3 regions of the Bacillus sp. OTU530 genome follow, and region 1 is predicted to be linked to each of the others. Evidence: riboswitches for the same ligand, from Rfam matches in the RefSeq annotation. Region 1 holds a riboswitch; each other region holds the start of a gene.

The links. A riboswitch is a leader RNA that binds a small molecule or an ion and turns the genes downstream of it on or off. The one in region 1 is predicted to bind thiamine pyrophosphate.
Region 2: linked by a shared signal. The riboswitch ahead of tenA (thiaminase II) and the one ahead of tenA (thiaminase II) in region 1 are both predicted to bind thiamine pyrophosphate.
Region 3: linked by a shared signal. The riboswitch ahead of thiC (phosphomethylpyrimidine synthase ThiC) and the one ahead of tenA (thiaminase II) in region 1 are both predicted to bind thiamine pyrophosphate.

What each region holds. Positions count from the first base shown of each region.
Region 1 is NZ_JASATP010000066.1:1,974-6,666, reverse strand. Features, by position in the region: gene AAHB12_RS27895 (ABC transporter permease) at 1-704, opposite strand, end outside; gene AAHB12_RS27890 (ABC transporter ATP-binding protein) at 701-1,462, opposite strand; gene tenA (thiaminase II) at 1,437-2,129, opposite strand; TPP riboswitch at 2,348-2,447, opposite strand; TPP riboswitch at 2,503-2,611, opposite strand; gene AAHB12_RS27880 (CBS domain-containing protein) at 2,905-3,324, opposite strand; gene AAHB12_RS27875 (penicillin acylase family protein) at 3,378-4,693, opposite strand, start outside.
Region 2 is NZ_JASATP010000035.1:6,700-11,392, reverse strand. Features, by position in the region: gene AAHB12_RS21415 (response regulator transcription factor) at 1-45, shown strand, start outside; gene AAHB12_RS21410 (sensor histidine kinase) at 20-2,104, shown strand; TPP riboswitch at 2,189-2,294, shown strand; gene tenA (thiaminase II) at 2,694-3,401, shown strand; gene AAHB12_RS21400 (zinc ribbon domain-containing protein YjdM) at 3,808-4,149, shown strand; gene AAHB12_RS21395 (GntR family transcriptional regulator) at 4,262-4,693, shown strand, end outside.
Region 3 is NZ_JASATP010000015.1:4,562-9,254, forward strand. Features, by position in the region: gene AAHB12_RS12980 (LTA synthase family protein) at 1-775, opposite strand, end outside; gene AAHB12_RS12985 (YkvA family protein) at 1,232-1,612, shown strand; gene AAHB12_RS12990 (metal-binding protein) at 1,645-2,133, shown strand; TPP riboswitch at 2,374-2,487, shown strand; gene thiC (phosphomethylpyrimidine synthase ThiC) at 2,667-4,424, shown strand; gene AAHB12_RS13000 (cytochrome d ubiquinol oxidase subunit II) at 4,543-4,693, opposite strand, start outside.

The sequences.
Region 1 (4,693 bases):
ACAATAACTACAAATAAAATTGCTAATAAAGATAACAGAAAAATAGGAGCGAATACGCCAGCCCCGTCTAGCTGCGTCATCATTCTTTTACTAAAGTAACCAAGTCCTGCCTGTGCTCCAAGCCATTCTCCAATCGCCGCTCCAATTACGCTCATCGGCACTGCGACCTTAAGCGCTGAAAAAAAGTATGGCAGCGATGCGGGGATGCGCAGTTTTAGGAAAATATCCCGTTTGCTTGCCCCATATGTGAATAGCAGCTCTTCCCATTCTTTCTTCGTAGATCGAAAGCCATCGTACGTATTTACCGCAATTGGAAAAAAGGTAATTAAAACTGTGACAACAACCTTACTCCAGATGGAATAGCCGAACCAAAGCACAAATAACGGTGCCAGAGCAGTAGTCGGAATCGTTTGCGATGCAACGAGCAGCGGATAAAATGCCTTCTCAGCAAATGAACTGACACTCATCATAATAGCAAGTCCCACCCCGAGCACGATAGAAATTACAAGACCGATTAAAACGACAAGAAGCGTAGCTGGAAGATGAACTGTAAATAAAATGTCCCGCAAATCCCATATTTTCTGCACAATCGCACTTGGAGATGGCAAGATATACATTTCATTTACAATCCGTGCCCCAACTTCCCAGCCAGTTAGAAGGATAATAGCAACGATAAGGGCCGGTAAGTAAGAAAACTGTTTCATACCGGCACCTTCCCTTTTAACATGCCAATAAGCTCGTCTTTGAGTTCCAGCAGTTCAGGTCTTGCCAAATCACGGCGTGTTCTCTCTTTTCCAAGAGGAACAGGCAACTCGGTAAGGAAGCAAATAGGCTGCTCTGTCACAACAAGCACGCGATTAGACAAAAACAAAGCTTCCTCTACGTCATGGGTAATAAACACGATGGTTTTCTCCCATTTCCTCCATTGATCATATAGCCATTCCTGCATATTTACCTTTGTAATTGCATCAAGCGCACTGAACGGTTCATCCAGCAGAAGCACATCCGCCCCGGTTAAGAAAGTGCGCAAAAAGGACACACGCTGACGCATTCCTCCAGACAAGTCCTTTGGACGCTTCCTCTCATAGCCACCTAGTCCGAAAATAGGAAGATACTCTCGCACCTTTGCATATGCTTCTCTTCGCTTCATTCCACGGCACTCTAACGGGAGAGCAGCATTTTCTTCAATTGTCCGCCACGGCAGCAGCAAATCCTGCTGCGGCATATAACCAACGGCCCCGTCTCTCGGCTGGATGCTTTCCCCATTTATCATGACCTTCCCTTGCTGTACTTTCTCAAGTCCGGTAACAAGGCGTAAAATAGTACTTTTCCCAGAGCCGCTCGGCCCAACTAAACTGACAAATTCTCCTTTTTGAATCGTAAGATCCAACTCTTCCAAAACATTTTTCCCATCCTCCGGATAAGAGAACGAAACGTTATGAAATTGTAGAACACTGCTCATCGAAACTCCACGTCTCCTTGCGGTAAGCCATATCCCAGAATAAATATTCAAAACGGCTTGTTGTCATAAAAATCTCTTCTAGATGTGCCAATTCCTTCTCTGACTTTCCTTCCGCCAGTTCATTCATTAACTCAATAACCCATATGCAAAGTTCCGCATACTCCTCTGAGCTATAGCCTCGAATCCATTCTCCATAAAACTCATGCTCGCTCGCACCCGGAACATTATTGAGACGTTTTCCAATCTCCCAATAGCTCCACATGCACGGTAAAAGGGAAGCCACAAGCTCAGCCAGCGTCCCGCTTTGTGATACGGACAGCATGTAGTTCGTATAAGCAAGATTCATGGATGCTGGCTTTGCTTGTTCCATTTCCTCTATCGAAATCCCAAGACGCTTTGCATATTCCTTATGGATGTTCATCTCACCGTTTAATATGCCATCAATTTGCCGAGCGAATTTGCTCATTACTTGCAAATCTTTTGCTTTCACAACACCTAGAGCATATACCTTTGCATATTCGATTAGGTACAAATAGTCTTGTATAATATAAAATTGAAACTTATCTAATTCCAGCTCTCCATTTCCAATCCCCTTTACAAATGGATGCTGATGACTTTTCTCCCAAATAGGCTGTACATTTTGAAATAATCTATCACAAAATTTCACTCTTGTTCCTCCTTCAGATGCCGAATTGAAACTTAATAAGGAAAACTCGTCGATTGGCGAGCCCTGCTTTTGGGCGAAGACAGAGGCGTAGTTGCATTATACTTTATTCCTAAAATTTCTCACTACGTCGAATTGTCTTCTAACTGGAAATTTATACTTTCCTACAGTGTAAAAAAACCGCTTCTACCAAGAAGCGGCCACATACAATCATTTAGAATGGTTGCTGCTTGCCACTTCCTTACGCTGGAATTATCCAGGTCAAGTAATAAGGGTTAAGGTTCCCCTTTCTCAGCGTCGCTAGCACCCCCAGTGGAAATATAACATATATCAAAAAGCCCGATTTCCAGCTAAGGGGAAATCGGGCTAATACGTTCATCATCCGTTTTCGCTTTCCTACGCTGGAATTATCCAGATCAGGTAAAAGGGTAAAAGACTATCGGTCTTACTCTCAGCCGGCCATACCAGCTCCCCTAGCACAATTTATTATTAACAGTGTTAAGTATATCACTGGGTTACACAATGCAGCAAGAGGTTTACCAGAAATTTTAAAAATGCAGAACCTAAATACTCCTCTATTTTGTAAAAAAAATATCCAAACTTACCTTTTTTTCTTTACTATACAAAAATATGGAAAAACATTGGGAATTTATGCTTTCTTAAGAGGCAAAATAGACCGCTGCCATAATGCTCAGTTCTACTGAGTGTATGGTAGCGGTCCATTATATAAGATAACCCAAACAGATACTTCTACTATTCGAGCTACCTCATATTTTTCTTATTCATGATGCTCTGAAATTTCACCCAATGCGTAGCCAGCTTGATCATCTGCATATTTTTCAATCGCTAAATCTCCGAGTGAGAGCATCCCTACTAACTGCCCATTCTCTACAACTGGAAGACGGCGAATTTGATGGCGGGCCATTAATTCGCTCGCCTTTTCAACTGGATCTGACGGAGATACACTAACAATGTCCGTTGTCATTACCTCTGTAATCTTGTTAGAACCAGGGTTCTTATCGGCAATGCCGCGAACTACTAGATCACGGTCAGTAACAATCCCGACTAAGCGATTGTTTTCTACAATTGGGATAATCCCAATATCCTCTTGCTTCATTTTTAAAGCTGCCTCATACACATTATCCACTGGAGTACAGCATGAAAGATCTGTACTCATTAACTCTCTTACTGTTGTCATCGCAATCCCTCCTTGCAACCATTATTGTAACCAACTTCACTGCCTTCATGTATTTATCGAGCAGGAAGAAGGTGGAGGATGCTTCCAGATTTCTCAGTAAGAGACGTTGTATGATACGTCCCCTTCACCCAGTCCTTCATTTGATCATGATACCACTCACTCTGAATATGACCAGACTGACCAGGAGCAACAATATGATAGCCTGTTGTTATATCGTGTAGATCTATCGCAAAATACGACGATACTCCACGATCAGCAAGACCTTCGGCATTAAAGCTGATGGATTGCACCGTATCGCCGCTTCCTCCAATAGGAATAGGCGTTTCCGGATTAAATAAATAGTTGTAAGGCTCTATATAGGACAATGGGTGGGTAAAAACAAGCCGGTGAAAATCACCCCATCGCCAATCTTTTACACTTGCCCCTTGGCTCTCCACAATACTTTGTACCGCCCCAGCTAAGGATTTCTTTAGTACCTTATCCAAGCCGCCTTGTTCTTGTATCCATGGTCCAGGCTGACCATTATGTGCTTCTCGAAGCAGTTGATCAATAACTTGTTCCTTTCCCTCAAACAATCTCTGCATATCCTCTGAAATATCCTTTTTAAATAAAACATCTCCAATCTCTTGCATCCACGTATGGAATAAAAGTGGCGCCGCTAAGTTTCGGTCATCTGTAAAGTCCCACTTTTTCAAAAGAGAAATTGCTTCCTGCTCTTGCTTTGTTAGTTCATCCTCTTTTATATGCTGCAGCAAAATAGGAACAAGTGAGCGTGCCTTAAGATTCAATTGGTCCATCTGCAGCTTTTTCATGTCCTCAACTGTAATGGCATTTTTTTGTTGCAGCACTTCCTGAATACGAGAAGATTGGTAGGATTGTATTCCTGTGCTGTCTATATGATATGGGTAAGATTGGTCAGCCATCTGATTAGTGGCAGCTGTAATAAATCCTTCTTGTGGATTCACAATAGTTGGAAGCTCCTCCCAAGGAATATAACCAGTCCATTCATATTCATCATTCCACCCAGGCACAGGCAAGAGACTATCCCCTTTTTTTCGAATCGGAATTTTGCCATTCATTCGATACGCAATGGTCCCATCCTTTGCAGCGAATACAAAATTTTGTGCTGGCGCCTGGAAATATGTAAGTGCTTCCTTGAAGGAGTTCCAATCCCTTGCACTATTTATACGAATGATTGCTTCAAGCTCTGTAGATGGCTCAGATGCTGTCCATTTGAGAGCCAATGCAGTTTCCGTATTCTCACTTCCTGAAATAATTGGTCCATGTCTTGTAATGACTGTTTTCGAATCCACTGCCGGTTTATCCTTTACACGGATCGCATCCGTAATAACCTGTGCCTTCTCCCACG
Region 2 (4,693 bases), on a different contig from region 1:
TTGAAGGTGGTGTGGGGAGTTGGATATAAAGTCGAAAAGTTATAGCCACTTCATTATAACGAAAGTGGTTGTTTTTATTCTTGTGGTTCTATGTTTTACAGGTGCCATTAAAAAACTTGTAGAGATAGAAGTATTAAACGGTGGTGATTTTGGTATTGTTTTTGAGGACAACTACTTCCTGAGTGGGGCATATGTACGGGAAAGTGAAAATATCATCAGGGATCTCACAAGACTAATAGGGGAATATAAGAATGAGGAACATATTTTAAGCGGCGGGACTGTTAGTGAGGATGAATTAAGAAATGAGGAAGAAAATCTATACTCAGATTATATGTCCAATTCGAGAAGCTATAATCCTGAATTAGGTGAAGGGGCAAACTATGAAAAGTTTAAGGGAGAATATGCAGACAAGATATCCCAGGCGAGGGATACGCTAATAAAGAATGATCTAAGAGAATATCATTCTTTATTGCAGAATTTAGAAGAATATAAAGAGCCATTGTATTATATCAGTGATGGAGTAAATGTGTATGCAAATAGCCCAAAGATAGAAAAGGATCAGTTAAAAACCTATCCTGCTTATATGATATTTGAGGAATACAAAAGTGAGATTTTCCCAAAAGAGGTTAAAGATAATAAAAATTTGTATCGGATCACAGAAAGCATCAACGGATTGGACCCGAAAAACAAGGTTGTTTATGTTGCTTTTACCGAAGAATTTATAAATCACAAAATAAAAGAATGGAATGAAAATAAGGAAAAGGTCACAACAAGCTTCTATACATTAGCAGGGTTTTTAATAGGGCTTATCTTATCTTTTCTGTATTTAGTACTTATTGCAGGAAGAAAATCATTTAAGGATCAAGGGGTATACCTAAATGCAATTGATAGGTTATATAACGATGTTAATGTAGTGCTGTGCATAGGCCTTATAGCGCTTTGGATTGCATTAGTAGAGGGTGTGTTTGATCAGATTGATAAACTGATTATTCCAATTACCATTCCTATTGCTGCGGCCGGACTCATGCTGGTTCTATCACTTGTGAAGCATTTTAAGAATAAAACATTTATAAAACATACATTAATTTATCGTATGCTTTATAAGCTGTTTAAATTTGTTGGAGATGTATATAATAGCGGAAGCGTTGGCGTGAAGACGGTATTACTCGTAATCGGATATCCTATATTAGTTGCTTTAACGTTTTTTATGTTTCCAGTCACCCTTGGCGTAGCTGCTTGGTTTGCCCTAAAAAAAATCAGGACATTTAATACGATCAAGGAAGGTGTGGAGAGAGTAAAGGATGGAGATATTCATCATAGTATAAATGTTAATGGAACAGGCGAATTTGCAGGCCTTGCTGCGGATATAAATAGCATCACTGATGGCTTGAAAAAGGCCGTTAATAACGAACTAAAAAGCGAGCGGATGAAAACGGAGCTGATTACCAATGTATCACATGATATAAGAACACCTTTGACCTCTATTATCACCTATGTTGACTTATTAAAAAAGGAAAAGGATCCTTCAAAGGTAGAAGAATATATCGAGGTACTGGATCAAAAATCTAAAAGGCTAAAAATCCTAACAGATGACTTATTTGAGGCAGCAAAGGCCTCCAGCGGGAATATACCAATACATCTTGAGCAGATCGATATCATATCTTTAATTACTCAGGGACTAGGGGAAGTTAATGACAAAATTGAAGCCTTAGATTTAGACTTTAAGCTAAATTACCCTAAGGATAAGGTATATATTATGGCCGATGGAAAATTATTGTGGAGATCTATAGAAAACCTGTTATCTAATATATTCAAATATACCCTAAAACAATCAAGGGTCTATATAGATATTGAAGATTTAGGGAATGAAGTACTTCTCACCTTCAAAAATATTTCAGCCTATGAGCTGAATATCTCAGCAGACGAATTAATGGAGCGTTTTAAAAGAGGCGATGAATCGAGGTTAAGTCAAGGCAGCGGATTAGGGTTATCTATTGCGAAAAGCCTGATTGATATACAAAGAGGAAAATTTTCTATACAAATAGATGGAGATTTATTTAAAGCCATGATTTCTTTACCCAAGTATAAAAATCTTAATGAGTAATTGGTACTGACTTTAAAAAAGGCTTGACTGTCTTTAATGTTGTGATATGGTTAATGTCAGAATGAAAAATAAATAGCAAGCATCTCTATCCACTAGGGGAGCCCATTGAAGGGCTGAGATCAAAGTGACCTTTGAGACCCTAGAACCTGATCTGGGTAACACCAGCGTAGGAAAGTGGGAGTGACGGACCATTGTATTTTCATTTTGGTTATTAAAATGAATTCCAAACCACTTTCTTTACGCATGTAAAAAAGTGGTTTTTTTATTTTACACTGTAAGAAAGTATAAATTTCTAGCTGGAAGATAAGTCGACGTAGTCAGAAATTTTAGGAATACAGTATAAGTAGGGCTATGCCTCTGTCTTCGCCCAAGGACAGGGCTCGCCAATCGGCGAGTTTTCTTTACACTGTAAGAAAGTATAAATTTCCAGCTAGAAGGTCATTCGGCGTAGTCGGAAATTTTAGGAATACAGTGTAAGTGCAACTACGCCTCTGTCTTCGCCCAAAGGCAGGGCTCGCCAATCGGCGAGTTTTCTTTAAAGGGTTTTATGTTGCATTTTCATCTATTTAACACCTTAGGAGGGATTAACATGTCATTTTCTCAGTTGTTGCGCAAAGAAGCAAATTCTATTTGGGAAGCGAGTTTTCATCATCCGTTTGTGACAAAGTTAGGAGAAGGAAGTTTAGATTTAAGGTGCTTCCGTTATTATGTTCTGCAAGATTCCTATTATTTAAGCCATTTTGCTAAAGTGCAGGCATTAGGGGCAGCGAAAGCAGTTGATCTACAAACGACGGGACGCATGGCACATCATGCACAAAATACATATCAGGCGGAGCTTTCTTTACATCGGAATTTTTCTGAAAAGTTAGGGATTACGGAAAAAGACAAAGATACCTTTGTTCCTGCACCGACTGCTTATGCGTATACATCTCACTTGTATCGTGCCGCATATGAAGGTCACTTAGGGGATATTATCGCAGCAATCTTGCCGTGCTATTGGCTTTATTATGAAATTGGCGAGCATTTGAAGGAATCGAAGCCGGAGGAGCCTATTTATCAAGAATGGATTGCCGCTTATGGTTCTGACTGGTTCCGTACTTTAGTAGAAGAACAAATCGCCAGACTAGATGCCATTGCTGAAACTGTGACAGAATCGGACAAAGAACGAATGAAACAACATTTTATTATTAGCAGTCAATATGAATACTCGTTTTGGGAGATGGCTTATACATTGGAAGATTGGCCAGTGAATGAAAAGGAGAAACAACGTGGTTTCAATGAGGGCTTATCCATATAACAAAGGACAGCTTCCCTTGCGACGTGCATATCGATTTCCATGCTTTGAATTATTTTCTCCGTTCCAATGCGAGTGTTTTCTAATTTAAGGAAAAACAAAAAGAAGTAATGTCTTTATTCAGCTGGGTAAAGGATATTACTTCTTTTTACATTTACTGCAAATAAATCATTTTGACCTATAGCATCTTATAGTTTCCTTGTACATGATTATAAATATTTCCGATTGATGTTGTTGAAAAATTTTAGAGGGAAAGAATGAGGGCTTGTGTTAATATAGATTGATGGTAGGATAGGTGGTTTGTCCGCTTTAGTGTGTTTATTTATATATTTTAATGGATCGTGTACAGTTTGATTGAACAATGTCTTACAGGATAAAATTAACTATAACAGATAGGAGCATTGAATACATGTCCAATTTACCAAATTGCCCAAAATGTAATTCAGAATATACTTATGAAGACGGAAGCCTTTTTGTTTGCCCAGAATGTGCTCATGAATGGAGTTTAGAATTAGAGGCTGAAGCTAATGAGGATACAAAAGTCATCAAAGATGCGAATGGAAATATCTTAAATGATGGTGATTCTGTAACAGTAATCAAAGATCTGAAAGTAAAAGGAACTTCATTAGTCGTAAAAATAGGTACAAAAGTAAAGAATATACGTTTGATTGATGGAGATCATGATATTGATTGTAAAATTGATGGTTTTGGCGCGATGAAATTAAAATCTGAATTCGTGAAGAAGATATAGATATAATTATAGTGCAGCAGAACTGCAGAAGTTTCTCGTATTTATTAATTTAAGAACTGTTTTGCTCAGGACAATATGATTAAATTAAATTTTTGGGAAGTGTGTTTATAGTATGAATACGCCAGATGAATCTACAAGAGCTCATGTTAATTTGGAAGAACCGGATCAATCCTCCCTTTCTCTAGACATTCATTCAATTTTATCTAGTTTAGATGAAATGGGGGAATCACGTTTGCCACAACGTGCTTATCTAGCGACACGCCATGCCATACGACAACTTCAGCTCCCCCCAGGAAAAACAGTATTGGAGAGGGAAATGGCTGAAATCTTGGGCATGAGCAGAACGCCTGTTCGCGAGGCCCTCGTACGTTTAGAGATGGAGGGATGGGTACGTCTTATACCGCGTCGTGGGTTTGTTGTGGCACCCATTGTTGCGGATGATCTCCAACAAATTTATGAGGTAGTGGAAGCGCTTGATGGTATTGCTGGCAGCCTAGCTACCAAGCGCGCCACCTCTGAAGAATTAGATCAACTCGATCGTTTA
Region 3 (4,693 bases), on a different contig from region 1:
GTGTTGATTCAAGAGATACTATAATTACATTCTTTCCTTTTGCACTGCCGAATAATGCGGGATCCGAATGTACAGCATTTGCTTTCACATAGTTTTCTGTTTCCTGAAGCTTGCTGCCATCAGCGAAAGCTTTTTGTGAGCTTGATCTAGCTTGTAAGCCTAAATCATATACCTGATGCACATATAATCCTAAGTTTTTGACAAGCATAACACGGTCGAAGGAACGCGTTAGCAATTCGGGACGCTCCATTTCAGCAAGTCCAAGATTCACTAAGAATACTGCAGCTGTTACAAGAAAATACAATGCTTTAAATGGACGGCTCAATCGTTCGACACGTACAGAGCTGCGTGCCTTCCTAGCTATGTATAATAGGAAGAAAATATCTGCAAACATTAATAAAATTTTGTAGTTGAATAATTCCTTTATACTAGAACCAAGGCTTCCGAAGTTGGACGTTTGCATTAAAACAGGCAGTGTCACAAAGTCATTAAAGAAGCCGTAAAACATTACGTTTCCAATTAAAATAACTGTTAAAAGGAAGTCCATAAAGATTGCCATATAGTTGCGCCTTTTGCCTGTCAGAAACAGTGATAAGCCAACTAGCAGCAAGGACGATGCAAGCGGACTAATAAACAAAATAAACTCCTGCATCGGTGACTCTAATTTTAGGTCAAAGCTTACACGAGTGACGATATAGGTTTTGAGCCATATGAACAGAGCAGCTAATAAAGTAAATTTGGCGTTTTGGAATTGTGCTTTCAGGGATTCCTTCATTCACCCTCACCCTTTCTCTTTCTCACCTTACATAGCCTTTTATACAAAAAGAAAAAAGGAGTTCCGCAATGGAGTCGCATTGTGTATCTTTTCACGGAGGCATAAGCATGCTCAATGTAAAGTGGGCAATTACGTTCCTATTGCGTCATTCCCGGTTTTTCCTAATTTATATGGGATATGGGAATTTTATCAAATGTCATTTTTGTATTATACTATAAACATGGTTGTTTAGAAACTATATAATAGGTTGAAAATTTTTACAAATGATTTACATCAATCACACAAAACTTTATCACTACGTTTATATGCTCGTCAACAATTAAATATAACATGCTTATTTAGTTTGGTGCTGAGAAGGAATGTTTACAATTACAGCGGATTGATGGGTAATTTTGAGGAAAATCATACTGCTCCATATAATACAAAGTATGGGGAATGAGATTGGAGGTTTTTAAGATGGAACAAAAATTTTCTGTAGAAGCATTTTGGGATAAGACGAAGGGGGCTGCAAAGAAGGCTGGTCATTTCGTGGTGTATACGGGCTTGCTTTTGTTTTATGTCCTGCAGCGGCCAGATGTTCCAAAGCGGGTAAAGTTCACAATTGTTGGAGCGTTGGCTTATTTCATTGCACCTGTTGATGCGATTCCAGATATCATGGCCGGTCTTGGGTATACGGATGATCTAGGTGTATTGAGCGCGGCGCTGCTGCAATCTGCCGAGTATGTTGATGAGGAAGTGAAGCAAAAGGCGAAGGCTAAGCTTGCGCAATGGTTTGGCTCAGATGCCGACACTTCCCAGATTGATCGTAAAATAGAAGAAGCAAGCGAAGAAAAGTAAGCTTGCCAGTAGATAGGTGAGGGGAAATTTAGATGCCATCAGGAAGAACACATACAAGATTCAATTTATTAAGTCTGCCCGTTGTTATTTGTTTGCTCATTTCATACGGGATGACGAGCTGGGGTTTTTTACTGTGGTTTGCGGGAGGATTTGTGTTTGGCACATACTTTTTGACGCCGGATTTAGATACTGTAAGTTCAGCGTATCGAAATTGGGGACCGCTGCGCATCATTTGGCGCCCATATCGAGCTGTCATGCCGCACCGATCCTTCCTCACACATACAATTGTGCTTGGAGATTTGATCCGGCTACTGTATTTATTTGTGATTTTTCTTCCGTTTCTATACATATTAAATGTGCAAATATTAGACGGTGCACTACCAGGGCTTGTCCGTGCGCATAAGCCGGTGCTTGGTGCGGCGGTGCTGGGGATTTTCACGACAAGCGCTCTTCATATTATACTTGATACATTGAATACAAAACGGAAACGGATGTTTCGATCAAAGAGAAGCAGACGATAAGTGGATCTTATTGCAAGGAAAGGCTGCTTTTATAATAATAGGAAAGAAGCGCCTTGCGTCGGGGAGAACACACAGAAAGCTTCCATAAAGCAGCTACTAAGCTGCGCGCTTTACATGCGGGATGTTTTGCTGCGGAAGCAAGGGAAGGACGTGTCCACTGTCCCCGTTCAGAAAATATATTCAGAAAATGCTTTATCTTTCCACTACTTTCTGTATAATAAGGATATAAATTAAATTTATAAGTGATACTAGGGGTGCCTCGTATGTGAGGCTGAGAGGGAAGCGCGATATGCTTCTTAACCCTTTGGACCTGATCTGGCTCGTACCAGCGTGGGGAAGTTTTTAGACGTGTTGCATCATGTACATATGCTGCTTACGCCAGGTCCTGTTTTGCTATAAGGATCTGGCGTTTTTTGTTTTATACATGTTAGCCTGCAGTCTGCCAGTAGCCGACTGTGAGAGCTTTCGTATGCACGTTGCGCTGGCGCGTTTTACTGATGTCCTTGTCACATAAAGAAAAGGGGAAAGGTATTATGTCGCAAACAGACTCAATTAAGCAATTGGAGCTAAAAACAAGTCTTCCAGGAAGTGAAAAGGTATTTGTACAGGGATCACGTCCCGATGTACAGGTACCGATGCGTGAAATCGCATTAAGTCCAACAAACGAAGTGGAAAATGAGCCGGTTCGGGTCTATGACACAAGCGGTCCATATACAGCATGTGATTATGAAGTAAATGTAGAAAAAGGGATTCCAGCGCCGCGCTATGCATGGGTTGTTGAACGTGGAGATGTAGAAGAGTATGACGGCCGGGAAATTAAGCCTGAGGATAATGGCTACAAGGACATAGACAAAGCGTCTATATTCCCAGGATTAAGCCGGAAGCCGCTTCGTGCGAAGCCAGGACAGAATGTTACCCAAATGCACTATGCTCGAAAAGGGATCATTACGCCTGAAATGGAGTTTGTTGCCATTCGTGAAGGTGTAACGCCTGACTTCGTGAGACAGGAAATTGCTGAGGGACGCGCGATTCTTCCTGCTAACATCAACCATCCAGAATTGGAGCCAATGATCATTGGCCGTAATTTCCACGTGAAGGTAAATGCCAATATTGGAAACTCTGCGGTTAGTTCCTCCATTGTGGAAGAGGTTGAAAAGATGACATGGGCAACTCGTTGGGGAGCCGATACGATTATGGACCTTTCCACAGGAAAGAATATTCATACAACACGTGAATGGATTATGCGTAATTCACCTGTTCCAGTCGGCACAGTTCCATTGTATCAAGCGCTTGAGAAGGTAAATGGAATTGCGGAAAATCTAACATGGGAGATTTACCGTGATACGCTCATCGAGCAGGCGGAGCAGGGTGTAGATTACTTTACAATCCATGCTGGTGTGCTGCTTCGATATATTCCGATGACAGCAAAGCGTGTAACAGGTATCGTTTCACGAGGCGGCTCGATTATGGCGCAGTGGTGTTTATATCATCATCAGGAAAACTTCTTATATACACATTTTGAAGAGATTTGCGAGATTATGAAGCAGTACGATATCTCCTTCTCACTAGGAGATGGACTGCGTCCAGGCTCTATTGCTGATGCAAATGATGAAGCGCAATTTTCTGAATTACAGACGCTTGGTGAACTAACAACGATTGCTTGGAAGCATGATATCCAGGTTATGATTGAAGGTCCTGGACATGTGCCAATGCATTTGATTAAAGAAAATATCGACAAGGAAATTGAAATCTGTCACGGGGCGCCATTCTATACGCTTGGTCCGTTAACGACGGATATTGCGCCAGGATACGACCACATTACCTCAGCGATCGGCGCGGCAATGATCGGCTGGTTTGGTACATCTATGCTTTGCTACGTGACGCCGAAGGAGCATCTTGGCCTACCGAATAAAAACGATGTACGTGAGGGTGTAATTGCCTATAAGATTGCGGCTCATGCAGCGGATCTTGCAAAGGGCCATCCGCGCGCGCAGCAGCGTGACGATGCATTGTCTAAGGCGCGCTTTGAATTCCGTTGGCGCGATCAATTCCATCTGGCGCTTGATCCTGAACGTGCGATGGAATATCATGATGAAACCCTTCCGGCAGAAGGCGCAAAAACAGCTCATTTCTGTTCGATGTGTGGACCGAAGTTCTGCAGCATGAGAATTTCGCACGACATCCGTCAATATGCGGAGGAAAAAGGGCTGAATGAAACAAGTGCGATAGAAGAAGGTATGAAGGAAAAAGCGCAGGAGTTTAAGGAACAAGGCTCTGAGTTATATAAGTAAGAAAAGCAATTTCTGTAATAATCTGTACTTAGCCGCGGCTGGCGTTGTCTGTCTATTGGCGGGCGGGAATCAGTGATAGCGGCGAGATAGGAAAGCTCCTCTGTATTCACAGTGGAGCTTATTCCTTTTTATCGCCCGCAAAGGTGCGGTCTTTCAAAAATAAATTCCAAAACATAATAAATCCTGGAAGTAAAATGGCGATGCCGACAGCGTACAAAATCAGCAGGGAGTAGAAGGTTGTCTTTTGGGTAAAGCTCGTATACATCGTA